Regions from separate parts of the Allobosea sp. 10L417 genome, predicted to be linked through region 2. Evidence: predicted binding sites of a transcription regulator. Region 2 holds the regulator's gene; each other region holds the start of a gene.
The links. Region 2 encodes LexA, which represses DNA repair genes until DNA is damaged. Its sites were predicted from a motif close to TGTTCNNNNTGTGTTCNG; they were not measured.
Positions count from the first base shown of each region.

Region 1: AC1DE3_RS15665 (putative DNA modification/repair radical SAM protein) is a predicted target of LexA. The motif match lies at 2,992-3,009, and genes of this name have one in related genera.
Region 3: AC1DE3_RS02155 (ATP-dependent helicase) is a predicted target of LexA. The motif match lies at 2,097-2,114, and genes of this name have one in related genera.

Region 1 covers NZ_JBFTJP010000005.1:331,480-336,064, reverse strand. The annotation lists gene AC1DE3_RS15675 (response regulator) at 1-222, opposite strand, end outside; gene AC1DE3_RS15670 (UdgX family uracil-DNA binding protein) at 308-1,750, opposite strand; gene AC1DE3_RS15665 (putative DNA modification/repair radical SAM protein) at 1,747-2,979, opposite strand; gene AC1DE3_RS15660 (biliverdin-producing heme oxygenase) at 3,162-3,707, shown strand; gene AC1DE3_RS15655 (HWE histidine kinase domain-containing protein) at 3,704-4,585, shown strand, end outside.
Region 2 covers NZ_JBFTJP010000007.1:47,567-52,151, reverse strand. The annotation lists gene AC1DE3_RS17610 (ComEC/Rec2 family competence protein) at 1-2,049, shown strand, start outside; gene lexA (transcriptional repressor LexA) at 2,043-2,753, opposite strand; gene AC1DE3_RS17600 (molybdopterin molybdotransferase MoeA) at 2,853-4,064, opposite strand; gene moaC (cyclic pyranopterin monophosphate synthase MoaC) at 4,064-4,546, opposite strand; gene trpC (indole-3-glycerol phosphate synthase TrpC) at 4,543-4,585, opposite strand, start outside.
Region 3 covers NZ_JBFTJP010000001.1:393,599-398,183, reverse strand. The annotation lists gene AC1DE3_RS02155 (ATP-dependent helicase) at 1-2,082, opposite strand, end outside; gene AC1DE3_RS02150 (acyl-CoA dehydrogenase family protein) at 2,198-3,844, shown strand; gene msrB (peptide-methionine (R)-S-oxide reductase MsrB) at 3,932-4,363, opposite strand; gene AC1DE3_RS02140 (BtaA family protein) at 4,568-4,585, shown strand, end outside.

The sequences.
Region 1 (4,585 bases), on a different contig from region 2:
ATAAACCGCGTCGAGGATCCGGACGAAGCCTTGCGCGTCCGCTTCGGGAAGCGCTTCGGCGACGGTCTTGCCGATAAGATCGCGACCACCCGCCAATTCCAGATAGCTCGGATTCGCCAGCTGAAAGCGATGGTCCGGCCCCTGCAGCAGCGCCATGAAGGTCGGCGCCTGATCGAACATCTCGGAGAGGAGCGAGGCGATATTGACGTCGCTGGCGGGCAAGGCCGTTTTCCTGAAAGCAGAGTGGTTGATCGGTCGTACGGTATCTGCGAGCCCCGGCAAAGCGCCTCAGCCCGATCGAGATAGTCTAGTGCCGGAGTATCCGTTGCCCGACACGCTCCAGATCGGCAACGAAGCGCGCATACTCACGAGATCGGGCTTCCTCATCCGGCAGGCGGAGAAGAAAGGACGGATGAACGGTCGCCAGCAGCGGCGTGCCGTCTTGAAGCGCGATCTCGCGATCCCGGGCGCTCGCCAGCGAGCCGGCATGCCCCGTTAGCGATCGCAGAGCCGTAGCGCCCAGCGCCACGACGAGCGGGGGCTTCACGAACTGCAATTCGAGATCGAGCCAGAAGCGGCAAGCGCTGATCTCCGCGACATTGGGCTTCTCGTGAATGCGGCGCTTGCCGCGCAGCTGGAATTTGAAGTGCTTCACCGCATTGGTGACGTAGGCGCGGCTCCGATCAAGGCCCGCCTCGCGCATCGCCCGATCGAACAACTGCCCCGCTGGCCCGACGAACGGACGACCCGCAAGGTCCTCCTGGTCACCCGGCTGCTCTCCGACGAAGAGGACGGGCGCGTCCAGCGGGCCTTCGCCGAAAACCGTTTGCGTGGCGTTGCAATGAAGATCGCAGCGCCTGCATCGTTGCGCCGCCATGGCTGCTTCTTGCCAGGACGTGATGGCCGTCTCGTCGGGGGAGAGCTCGGGCCGGCGCCGAAGCTGCCTGACATGTCGTTCGGGTGGCTGCGTCGGGGCGCGCATGACCATATCCTCTGCTAGCCGGGTTGCGCTTGCGATCAGAGGCACAATCAGTTCGGCCTCGGGTAGGTTCCGCCAGTATTTTGCCGGCATCTCGCTTTTCATCGCTTGCGGCTTGAGGCGGGCCGGGTTGAAGATATTGGCGTAGTAGGTGAGCCAGTAGGTCTCCATGGCATCGCCGTCCGGAGCGTCGGCTTTGCAGGCGGCTGCGCCGAGTTGCAGGACCGTGCCATCCCAATGCAGCGATCCCTGCGGCGTCATGATCGACCAGATCATCGTGCCGAAGCGCGCCGTGAAGAATGCCGCCGCCCGTTCGAGGATGAAGTGCTCCGGCTCGAACCAGGCGATGAAGGGTCCGTTCTCGCCCGCACCCGATACGGCGCGGAAGCGCACGAAGGCCGTCATCTTGTGCAGGTCACGACGAACCGAACGGGCCATCGCGTCGGCGCGCGCGACATCGGGATCGACACTGTCTTCCAGCAGCCGCGGCTCTCGCTGCAGGCGTAACAGCAGGCGGTGAAGCAGGGCGAAACGGCCGGCATCCCGATGGCAGATGACACTCTCGGCAAGCTCAATGAAGCGGCGGGGTACGGTAAGCGCGGCAGATTCGGCATCGGCCGGCGGGATGCGCTCCGTCGCGAACAAGTCGGCACCGTCTTCACCCGTCAGCCAAGCGACGGCCTCCGGCCGGATGCCAGCAAGCGCCAGCCGGCGCGCCTCGCGGCGCCATCCCGCAAAGTCGGCAGGCCCGTTCAGCCGGGCCGCGATCACGGGAACAGCGTCAGCTGCCGCGGCGGCGGCATCAACCGGGCGCGCAGATTGGGGTCTTCGAGCGCGCTGCTCGGTTGCCAGCCCTCCGCCAGGATGAAATACCGGACCGTCGCGAGCGAACGCGTCAGCCGCGCGACATCCTCCAGCCGCAGCCGGCGGAAACGGCGCGAGGCCAGTATGCGATCGACACTGCGCGCGCCGAGCCCCGGCACGCGCAGCAAGGTTTCGCGGCCGGCCCGGTTCACATCGACGGGGAAGCGGCCGCGTTCGCGCAGCGCCCAGGCAAGCTTCGGGTCGATATCGAGATCAAGCATCTCGCTGCGCCCGAGGATTTCTTCGGTCTCGAAGCCATAGAAGCGCGTCAGCCAATCGGCCTGATAGAGCCGATGCTCGCGCATCAGGGGCGGCGGCTGGAGCGGCAATTGGCGCGAGGCGTCCGGGATCGGGCTGAAGGCCGAATAATAGACGCGCTTCAGGCCGAAGCTGCCATAAAGCCAGGCGCTGCGCTTCAGGATGGCGGCGTCGCTCGCGCCGTCGGCGCCGACGATCATCTGCGTGCTTTGCCCGGCAGGCGAGAAGGCCGGGGCCTTCGTACCCTTGTCGCGCTGCTCGCGGGCTTCGTCGATCTTCAGCTTGAGGCCGCCCATCGCGCTCTTGATCTCGGCCGCGCGCTTTTCGGGGGCGAAGCGCGTCAAAGCCGCCTCGCTCGGCAATTCGACATTGATCGACACCCGGTCGGCGAAAAGCCCGGCGCGCTCGATCAGATCGCGGCTCGCGCCGGGGATCAGCTTGAGATGGATATAGCCGCGGAACGCATGGCGCCGGCGCAGCGTTTCGGCAACGCGGATCAGTTCCGCCATCGTGTAATCGGCCGAGCGGATGATGCCCGAGGACAGAAAGAGACCTTCGATATAATTGCGGCGGTAGAAATTCAGGGTCAGCGCGACGACTTCCTCGACCGAAAAGCGGGCGCGGCGGACATTGCTCGACGAACGGTTGATGCAGAAGACGCAGTCGAAGCTGCAGAAATTCGTCAGCAGGATCTTGAGCAGCGAGATGCAGCGGCCGTCGGGCGCGTAGGAGTGGCAGATGCCGGAACCCGTGGTCGAGCCCAGGCCCTTCCCGTCACGCGAATCCCGTTTGGTGGTGCTGCTCGATGCGCAGGAAGCGTCATATTTCGCGGCGTCGCTGAGGATTTCGAGCTTCTCCAGAACCGAAAGCTGCGCCATCGTCTTTCCTTTCGTTCCCTATATGTTCTTAGCGTGCCCCGAATCTGGATTCAAGCCAACCTGGCGGATGATCGTATCGCTGGATCGGGGCAGCCAAACAAATCAGCATTGAAGGCAGCGCCGCATCCGCGGATTTTGCATTATGGCGGTATCGATACGGTACGATTCTGGATGCTCGCGGAATGATTGAGATCAGACGTTTCCTACGCGACGAGACCAACGAGCTTCATCGTGAACTCGACGCCATCGTCGGAGGATTCTCGAACCGCGCCGAATACGCCCGCTTCCTGCAAGGCACGTTTTGCCATCGCGCGCCGGTCGAGGCCGCATTGCTAGGCTGCACCGCGCAGCCTTCCTCCCGGTGGCCCCGCACGCTCCTGCCCGAGCTGAAGGCGGACCTCGCCGGCCTGTCCATCCCCTTGCCGACGACCGAACCTTTCCATCTGTCAAATGACATGGCTGCGTTCCTGGGGGCCGCCTATGTTCTCGAAGGCTCGGCTCTGGGGGCTCGCGTGCTCGTGAAGGGAGTGGAGGGCCTCGGGTTCGGACCTGAATTTGGCGCACGCTATCTCTCGGCCCAGGCCGCCTCGCTCGATAGCTGGCGCGAACTTTTGGCGGCGCTCGAGGGGCTCGACCGGCAGGGATGGGGTGCTGCAGCGCAATCGGCGAGAGCCGTCTTCCTGCACGCCATCCAGGCCTTCAGATCGGAAGTACTCTCTCCCGCATGACGACCGTTGACCTGACGAACTGCGATCGCGAGCCGATCCATATTCCCGGTAGCGTGCAGCCTCATGGCTGCATGATCGTTTGCGATGCCGAGGTGGTGACGATCAGGCGCCATTCGACCAATGCGAGCGCCTTCCTCGGCCTCAAGGAGTTCGAGCTCGTCGGGCGCAAGCTCGAAGAAATCCTCGGTGGGCCGGTCGTGCACGAGATGCGCAATGCGCTCGCCCGCTCCGGGGTGCCGCCGCGGGCTGGGCTGATGCCGCGCTATCGCCTGGCCGCGCTGGATCGCGAACTGGACATCTCGATCCATTCCTTCAAAGGCAACGCCATCATCGAGTTCGAGGCGAGCGTCCCGGCCGGGCCGAGCTCGCCGCTCGAATTCGCGCGGACATTGGTCGGGCGGCTCTCCGATGTCACGAACCCGGCCCAGCTCATCAAGAATGCGGCGCGTCTGCTCAGGGCCGTGCTCCAGTACGACCGGGTGATGATCTATCAGTTCGCGCACGATGGTTCCGGCAAGGTCYTCAGCGAGGCGAAGCGACCGGACCTGGAGAGCTTCCTCGGCCAGCATTTCCCAGCGAGCGACATCCCGCAGCAGGCCCGGCAGCTCTATATCCTCAATCCCATCCGCGTCGTTTCGGATTCGAGCGGCGAACGCTTCCCGATCACTCCGGTGCTCGATGCGGCCGGGGAACCGCTCGACCTCTCCTATGCCCATCTGCGCAGCGTCTCGCCGATCCATTGCGAGTACCTGCGGAACATGGGCGTCTCGGCCTCGATGTCGGTGTCGATCATCGTCGACGGCGCGCTCTGGGGACTGATCGCCTGTCACCATTATCGCCCGCGCTCGCTCTCGATGAACCGCCGGATAGCGGCGGAG
Region 2 (4,585 bases):
TATTTCGCGGCAGATCGTGAGCCGGCTTTGTGGGCGCCTCTGACCGGCTTCGCGCTCAGCGCGATCTTCGCGTTCGCGCTGCGAACCCGTCGGTTCGCCTCGATGGCCTGTCTGGCGGCGGCCGCCGCCTTCGCGGGTTTTGCCGCCGGCGTCTGGCGGACGGCCGATATCGCCGCGCCGATGCTGGAGCGGCCGCGAATCGGCAAGGTGACGGGTTTCGTCGAGAGCGTGGAGGCACGCGACAACGGCGCCCGCATTGTCCTGCTGTTAACGGAATTCGCCGGAATGCCGGCCGCGGAGCGTCCAAGGCGCGTGCGCGTCAATATCCGCGCCGGCTCGGTCGCTCCGGGGGATCATATCGCGGCGACGGCGCGGCTCCTGCCTCCACCGGGGCCAGCTCGGGCGGGCGGCTACGATTTCGCGCGCGATGCCTTCTTCCGCGGCATCGGCGCAGTCGGCAGTATCGCAGGCAAGATCGCGTCGGCGCCCGCGCCGCACCCAATGCCGACGCGCCTTGCCGTCGATGTCACGATCGACCGGGCCCGCAACGCCTTGACCCGGCGCATCGCCGAAGTAGGCGGCGGGCAGGGCGGGGCGGTCGCTGCCGCCCTTGTCACGGGGAAGCGCGGCCTGATCACCGAGGCGACGAACAATGACCTGCGTGCCGCCGGAATCTACCACATCGTCTCGATCTCAGGCCTGCACATGGTTCTCGCGGCCGGGACGATTTTCTGGCTGGTGCGCGCCCTACTGGCGCTCTCCCCGACTGCCGCGCTGCTCTGGCCGATCAAGAAGATCGCGGCCGTCGCGGCGATGCTCGGCGCGACCGCCTACTGTATCTTTTCAGGCAGTGACGTCGCGACCGAACGCTCGCTGATCATGACGCTGGTGATGCTCGGCGCGATCCTTGTCGATCGTGCTGCACTGAGCATGCGCAATCTCGCTCTTGCAGCCATGATCGTGCTGCTACGCGAGCCGGAGGCGCTGCTCGGACCGAGCTTCCAGATGTCATTCGGCGCGGTTGCGGCCCTGATCGCCTTTGCCGAACGCTGGGAGAGCCGAAAACGCACGGAGCCGCCCCCGAGCCTGCCATGGCCGCTCGGGCCGGTCTGGGCAGCGGCGCTCGGCATCGTCGTCACCACCTTGCTGGCGACGGCCGCAACAGCGCCCTTCGGGGCCTATCACTTCCAGACCTTCAACCCTTTCGGCCTGCTGGGCAACGCCATGGCACTGCCTTTCGTCTCGCTGTTCGTGATGCCTGCGGCGGTGTTCGGCGTGCTCGCCTATCCCTTCGGGCTGGACTGGCCTGCCTGGGCGCTGATGGGGCTGGCTTCGGATGTCGTGCTCAAGGTGGCGCATTGGGTCGCAAGCATCGACCATTCCACCGTGATGATCGCCGCCTTCAGCCCGGCCGTGCTGACCTGCTTCGTGCTGGCGTTGCTCTGGCTGACGCTGTGGACCACGGCCTGGCGCTGGCTGGCGGCGGTCCCCATCGTGCTCGGCGTCGCCATCGCCGGAAAGCCGGAGCGGCCGGAAATCCTGATCGAACGCGACGGCTCGGGGCTTGCTGTGCGGGGCCTCGATGGACGCCTTGCGGTCGCCGGCAAGCCCAGCCGCTTCGTGCTGCAGCAATGGCTGAGTGCCGACGGCGACAGCCGCTCGCCGGACGATCCGACGCTGCGCGCCGGCATCGCTTGCGATCAACTGGGTTGTGTTGCGCAAACGGCCGACAAGCGCATGATTTCCTACACGCGCGACCGGCTGGCGATCATCGAAGATTGCCTGCGGGCCGACCTCGTCGTCACCGCCATTCCCTGGAGCGGCGCCTGCAAGGCCCGGCTGATCGAGCGAATGGGACTGTCACGCGACGGCGCGACCTCGCTCTACCGCACGGCGTCGGGATGGAGCAGCCGCATCTCAGAGCCCAGCGCGGCCGATCGGCCGTGGAGCCGCCGACGCGAACCCCGTCTGGCGGCGCCCGCTGCAACGAGCATCAGCATTCCGCCAGCTTCCGCCGATGGCGAAGCCGAGGTCGAACGGCTTCAGTAACGCCGCATCAGATTGACGAGGCGGCCCTGAATCTTGACCCGGTCCGGCCCGAGCACACGCGTCTCATAGGCGGGATTGGCGGCTTCGAGCGCGATCGAGGAGCCGCGTTTGCGCAGCCGCTTGAGTGTGGCCTCCTCGTCGTCGATCAGTGCCACGACGATATCGCCGGTATTGGCCGAGTCCTGCTTGCGGATGATGACGGTGTCGCCGTCGAGGATGCCCGCTTCGACCATCGAGTCACCACGTACTTCGAGCGCGTAATGCTCGCCGGAGCCGAGCATGTCGGGCGGCAACGAGACGGTGTGGCTGCGGTTCTGAATGGCCGAAATCGGTGTGCCGGCGGCGATGCGGCCCATGACCGGGATCGCGATCGAAGAGCGGCTGTCCTCATCGGCGGTGGGGCGGGGTTTGCCGAGATTGGGCTGCGTGCCGAGCCCGCCCTGGACGACCGCAGGGCTGAAACGCGGCCGCTGCTGCGGCGTACCGAGTCCATCGGGCATCTTGATGACTTCGAGCGCACGCGCCCGGTTGGGCAGGCGGCGGATGAAGCCGCGCTCCTCCAGCGCCATGATCAGCCGGTGGATGCCGGATTTCGAGCGCAGATCGAGCGCGTCCTTCATCTCGTCGAAGGAGGGCGGCACCCCGCTCTCACGCAAGCGTTCCTGGATGAAGCGCAGGAGTTCGTGTTGCTTGCGTGTCAGCATGATCCCGCCGGCCCCGGAAAAGCGTAGATTCGAAACAAATCACGAACACCATAACTGTTCGCCTTGTGTTCCGCAACCCGGTCGCGCGAGAGCGCCCGTCTACCGCAGCGGCAGGATACGGCAGAGGTCGCCTATCTTGGCGGGCGCAGCATGGGCCGGGCGGATCGTCAGCGCCTGCGCCCGCGCCAATGTGCCGAGCATGGAGGAATCCTGCCGATCGAAAGGCGTTGCAACCCAACCATCGGGCGTCAGCGCCAGCTCCGAGCGCAGATAATCCTCACGCTCGTCATTGCCCGGCAGGTCGCTGCCGAGGCGGGCGGGGACGCTGCGGTCGCGATCGGCGCCGGCCATGCCGAGCAGGGCTTCGATCAGCGGCAGCACGAAGAGATGGCCGCAGACGATCGAGGAGACCGGGTTTCCGGGAAGCCCGACCACGACCATCCGGCCGAGCCGACCGGTCATCATCGGCTTGCCCGGCCGCATGGCAATCTTCCAGAAGCCAAGAGACATCCCGGCGCGGGTCAGCGCCTCCTGCACGAGGTCGTGTGCGCCCACCGAGGCGCCGCCCAGCGTGATTAGCACGTCGGCATCGGCAGCCCGCGCCATGCCGATCTTGTTGGCGAGATCGGCATGGTCGTCGCGGGCGATGCCGAGATCGAGCACGGTGCCACCGGCCTTTTCGACCAGCGCGGCGAGCGCGAAGGAGTTCGAGGCGACGATCTGGTCGCGCCCCACAGGCTCGCCCGGCGCCACCAGCTCGTCGCCGGTCGCCAGGATCGCGACGCGCGGCTTGCGCCGGACCGGCAGCGAGGGATGGCCCATCGCGGCGGCGAGCCCGAGTGCGGCGCTGTCGAGCACGCGTCCGGCCGACAGCAGGGCGTCGCCTTCGCGGAAATCGAGCCCCGCCCGGCGCAGGAACTTGCCTTTGGCGGGGGGCACCCGCACGCGGATCGTGGGGCTGCCGACGCCGTCGGCGTCCTCCTGGATCAGGATGGTGTCGGCACCATCAGGCATCGGCGCGCCGGTAAAGATCCGTACGGCTTCGCCCGGCCCGACCGTACCGTCAAAGGCCCGCCCGGCGGCGGACTCCCCGATCACGGCGAGTGTGGCATCTTCGGCCATCTCGTCGGCACGCACGGCGTAGCCATCCATGGCGGAGTTGGCGAAGGGCGGCTGGGTTCTGAGCGCCTTCAGATCGGCTGCGAGCACCCGCCATGCGCATTGCGCGAGCGGGAGGGTCTCCGCTCCGGTCGGTCCCGGAATGCTGTTGAGCAGCGCCTTGCGCGCGACGGGGACCGGGGTGAGCGCCATCAGCGGGCTTTCGCCTCGTAGTCGCCGGACTGGCCGCCGGATTTGTGCAGGAGCCGGATATTCTCGATCCGCATCGCCCTGTCGACTGCCTTGACCATGTCGTAGACGGTGAGACAGGCGACGGACACGGCGGTGAGCGCCTCCATCTCGACGCCGGTCTGGCCCTTCATCTTCACCTCAGCGCGCACGCGCACGCCCGGCAGGGCCTCGTCGATCTCCAGATCGACCCCGATCTTGCTGAGCAGCAGCGGGTGGCAGAGCGGGATCAACTCATGCGTGCGCTTAGCGGCCATGATGCCGGCGAGGCGCGCCGTGCCGAGCACATCGCCCTTCCTAGCATTGCCGTCGCGCACGATCGCAATCGTCTCCGGCGCCATCACGACGCTGCCCTCGGCTACTGCCATGCGGGTCGTCTCGGCCTTGTCGCCGACATCGACCATATGTGCCTGGCCTTGGGCGTCGAGATGGCTGAGCCGGCTCACGCCGCGTTCTCTTGAGCCTGGCCGGTCAGCAGGGTCCGC
Region 3 (4,585 bases), on a different contig from region 2:
CTGCCAGCCCGGCGTGTTGTAGCTGGAGCCGAAGCTCTCCATCCGGTCGAAGCGCGAGGCGCCGTAGCCGCCCTGCGAGTAGCTCGTCGGGGCCTGCTCGACCTCGACATGTTCTTCCGGCAATTCGTCGATGAAGCGGGAGGGCAGGCTGGTCTGCCAGAGGCCGTGGATGCGTCGGTTCGAGGCGAAATAGAGCTTCAGCTTCTTGCGGGCGCGGGTCAGGCCGACATGGGCGAGGCGGCGCTCTTCCTCGAGGCCTGCGCGGCCGCTCTCGTCGAGCGCACGCTGGTTCGGGAAGAGCCCTTCCTCCCAGCCGGGCAGGAAGACCGTGTCGAATTCCAGCCCCTTGGCGGCGTGCAGCGTCATGATCGAGACGCGGGCGCCGGATTCGCCGTCGGCGACATCCATCACCAAAGAGACGTGCTCGAGGAAGGCCGGCAGGTCGGGGAATTCGTCGAGCGAGCGGACGAGCTCCTTGAGGTTTTCCAGCCGCCCTGCGGCATCGGCCGAGCGGTCCTTCTTCCACATCTCGGTGTAGCCGGATTCCTCCAGCACGAGCTCTGCCAGCTCGCCCTGCGGCATATGCTCGGCGCGGGTCGACCAGCGGCCGAAGGCATCGACGAGTTCGCGCAGCGTGGTGCGGGCCTTGGGCTTGAGCTCGTCGCTCTCGACCGCGGCACGGGCCGATTGCATCAGAGAGAAGCCGGTGGCGCGAGCATGGTTGTGCAGGAGCTGGACGGTGGCGTCGCCGAGGCCGCGCTTGGGCACATTGATGATCCGCTCGAAGGCGAGGTCGTCGGTCGGCGATACCACGCAGCGCAGATAGGCCAGCGCATCGCGGATTTCGGCGCGCTCATAGAAGCGCGGGCCGCCGATGACGCGATAGGGCACGCCGGCCTGGACGAAGCGCTCCTCGATCTCGCGCATCTGCGCGGAGATGCGGACGAGAACCGCGACCTCGGCGAGATTGTATTTCTTGGCCTGCATCGCCTCGATCTCGTCGGAGATCAGGCGGGCTTCCTCTTGGCTGTCCCAGGCGCCGGTGATGGTGACCTTCTCGCCGAGCGCATCCTCGGTGCGCAGCGTCTTGCCGAGGCGGCCTTCGTTGCGGGCGATCAGCTTGGAGGCGGTGGCGAGGATATGGCCGGTGGAGCGGTAGTTGCGCTCCAGCCGGATCACGGTCGCCCCAGGAAAATCGTGCTCGAAGCGCAGGATGTTGTCGACCTCGGCACCGCGCCAGCCATAGATCGACTGGTCGTCGTCGCCGACGCAGCAGATGTTGCGGCGTCCTTGGGCAAGAAGCCGAAGCCAGAGATACTGCGCCGTGTTGGTGTCCTGGTACTCGTCGACGAGGATGTAGCGGAAGCGATCGTGATAGGTCTGGAGCACGTCAGGATAGTCGCGGAACAGCGTCAGGCAGTGCAGCAGCAGGTCGCCGAAATCAACGGCGTTCAGCGCCTTCAGCCGCTCCTGATAGGCAGCATAGAGCTTGCCGCCCTTGCCGTTGGCGAAGACGGCGGCCTCGCCGGGCGGCACGTCCTTGGGGCTGAGGCCGCGATTCTTCCAGCTATCGATGAAGCCCGCCAGCATGCGGCCGGGCCAGCGCTTCTCGTCGATGCCCTCGGCCTGAATCACCTGCTTCATCAGGCGGATCTGGTCGTCGGTGTCGAGAATGGTGAAGTCGCTGCGCAGGTCGAGCAGTTCGGCGTGGCGGCGCAGCAGCTTGGCCGAGATCGAGTGGAAGGTGCCGAGCCAGGGCATGCCCTCGGCGACCGGTCCGACGAGATGGGCGACGCGCTCCTTCATCTCGCGCGCCGCCTTGTTGGTGAAGGTGACGGCGAGGATCTGGGAAGGGTAGGCGCGGCTGGTCGAAATCAGGTGGCCGATGCGGGTGGTGAGCACGCGGGTTTTGCCGGTGCCGGCGCCGGCCAGCACCAACACGGGGCCTTCCGTCGCCTCGACCGCCTGGCGCTGCTCCGGGTTCAGCCCCGTAAGATAGCCGGCCGCCGGCTGCGCTGCGGCACGCGCGGCGAGGCCTCCAGGGCGGGGCAGGGGAGCGGAAAAGGGGTCAGTCTCGGACAAGGGACCAGTGTGCTCGTGCGTGATTCGTTCTCCGGCGAATATAGGGCGCTCGTGTCAGGATTGCGCCCTGCCGGAGGGATCATTTTATATCCCGTTCCACAGGGAGGTGGCAGCAATGGCGGAGCAGAGCGGGGAAGGGCGCTGGGAGGTCACCAATCAGGTGCCGGTGCTGGCCGAATACGATGCCTTCGCCGCCGATCCGGTGCTGCCGGCCATCGTCTCGGCGTTCGGGGCCGATTGGGCGCGAGACCGCTTGCATGACGCCGGGCGGACAGTCGGCTCGGCAAGGGTGCAGGAGCTGGCCTATCTCGCCAATCGCTACACGCCCGAACTGAGGGCCTTCGACCGCTTCGGCAACCGCATCGACGAGATCGCCTTCCATCCCGCCTGGCACGAGCTGATGGGGCTTGCTATCGGGCAGGAGACGCATGCGCTCGCCTGGAACCGGCCGGAGCCCGGCGCGCAGGTGGCCCGCGCCGCCTTGCAGTATCTCTGGTACGGCGCCGAGAGCGGGATCTGCTGCCCGATCAGCATGACCTATGCCGCCGTGCCGGTGCTGAAGCAGGACGCGGCACTCTGGGAGCAGTGGGGCCACCTCGTCACCTCCAATCGCTACGATCCGCGGCAGGGGCCGGCGCCTCTCAAGACCGGCGCGACCGTCGGCACGGCGATGACGGAGACGCAAGGCGGCTCGGATCTGCGTCAGACGCAGACATATGCCGAAGACAATCGCGACGGCACCTATTCGCTCCATGGCCGGAAATGGTTCTTCTCGGTGCCGCATTCCGACGTCTTCCTGACGCTGGCGCGGACGGCCGAGGGGATCTCGTGCTTCGTCGTGCCGGGCTGGCAGCTGGACGGATCGCGCAACGGCGTCGCGATCCAGCGACTCAAGGACAAGGTCGGAAACCGCTCGAATGCCTCCTCCGAGGTGGAGTTCAGGGGCGCCATCGGCCATCTGATCGGGGAGCCGGGGCGCGGGATCCGCACCGGACTGTCGATGAATCACAATTCACGGCTGGACATTGCCGCCGCCTCCTCCGGGCTGATGCGGATGGCGGTCTCGCTGGCGGCGCATCACGCGCAGCACCGGAGGGCATTCCAGAAGGCGCTGATCGACCAGCCGATCATGCAGAACGTGCTGGCCGATATCGCGATCGAGGCTGAGGCCGCGGCCTGGCTCGCCTTCCGGCTTTTCGCGGCGCTGGATCGACAGGAGGCATCGGAGAGTGAGCGGCTGCTGGCGCGGGTGGGCGCGCCGATCGCGAAATACTGGATCACGCGGCGGACGCCTGCCGTCGTCACCGAGGCGCTGGAGTGCCATGGCGGCAACGGCTTCATCGAGGACAACCCGATGGCGCGGCTCTATCGCGAGGCGCCGCTGAACGCGATCTGGGAAGGCTCGGGCAATGTCATCTGCCTGGACGTGCTGCGCTCGCTGGCGCGGGAGCAGGGGGCGATCGACGTGCTGAGGGCTGAGCTGATGGTGGCTGCGGGCTCGGACAAGCGCTACGATGCGGCGCTGAGGCGTTTGGAAGGCGAATTGCCCGGGATGATGCGCAATGAGGGGCAGGCGCGGCGTCTCACCGAGCGCTTGGCGCTCATGTTGCAGGGCTCGTTGCTGTTGCAGTTTGCGCCCTCTGCGGTGGCGGACGCGTTCATTGCCATGCGGCTTGGGGATGGCTGGTCGGGGCAGTTCGGCGATCTGCCGCCGGCGGTGGATGCCGGAGTGCTGGCGCGACGGGCGGTGCCCGTTGCGTGAGGCGTCATGCCCGGGCTTGACCCGGGCATCTCTTTATCGCCTTTCCGTCGTGAGATGCTCGGGGCAAGCCCGAGCATCACGGCGGGATCAAGCCGCTTCCGGCTCGAAATTCATCGCCACGCCGTTAATGCAGTAGCGCAGGCCGGTGGGCGGCGGGCCGTCGGGGAAGACGTGGCCGAGATGGCCGCCGCAATTGGCGCAATGCGCCTCGACACGGTGCATGCCGTAGCTGAAATCCTCCGAGGCGCCGACGGCGCCCTCCAGCGGCTGGTCGAAACTCGGCCAGCCCGTGCCGCTCTCGAACTTCTTGCCCGACTTGAACAGCTTCTGGCCGCAGCCGGCGCAGGAGAAGGTGCCGGCGCGCTTCTCGTAGTTGAGTGCGCAAGAACCCGCACGCTCCGTGCCGTGGCCACGCAGGACCTGATACTGCTCCGGCGTCAGCCGCTCGCGCCACTGCGCGTCGGTCAGCTGGAAGGGGAAAGTCTCGTCCTGCTTCTTCGACTCGCCGAACATGCTCATCAGACCCATTGCGATCTCCTTGTCAGCGGGGTGGCGGGGCGCCTCATCGGCTTTCGTGCCGCCAATATGGCGTCTCAGGCGCCGGATTTCAGCCCCACAGATTACCGGCGGTTTCACGACGCCGCGGCAAGGGCCGAGGCTCCGTCACCGGACCGTCACGCGACTCCTCTAGCAGGCCCGCCACCCGCAAAGGGAGGAAAACCGGTGACGCAACAGGCGACG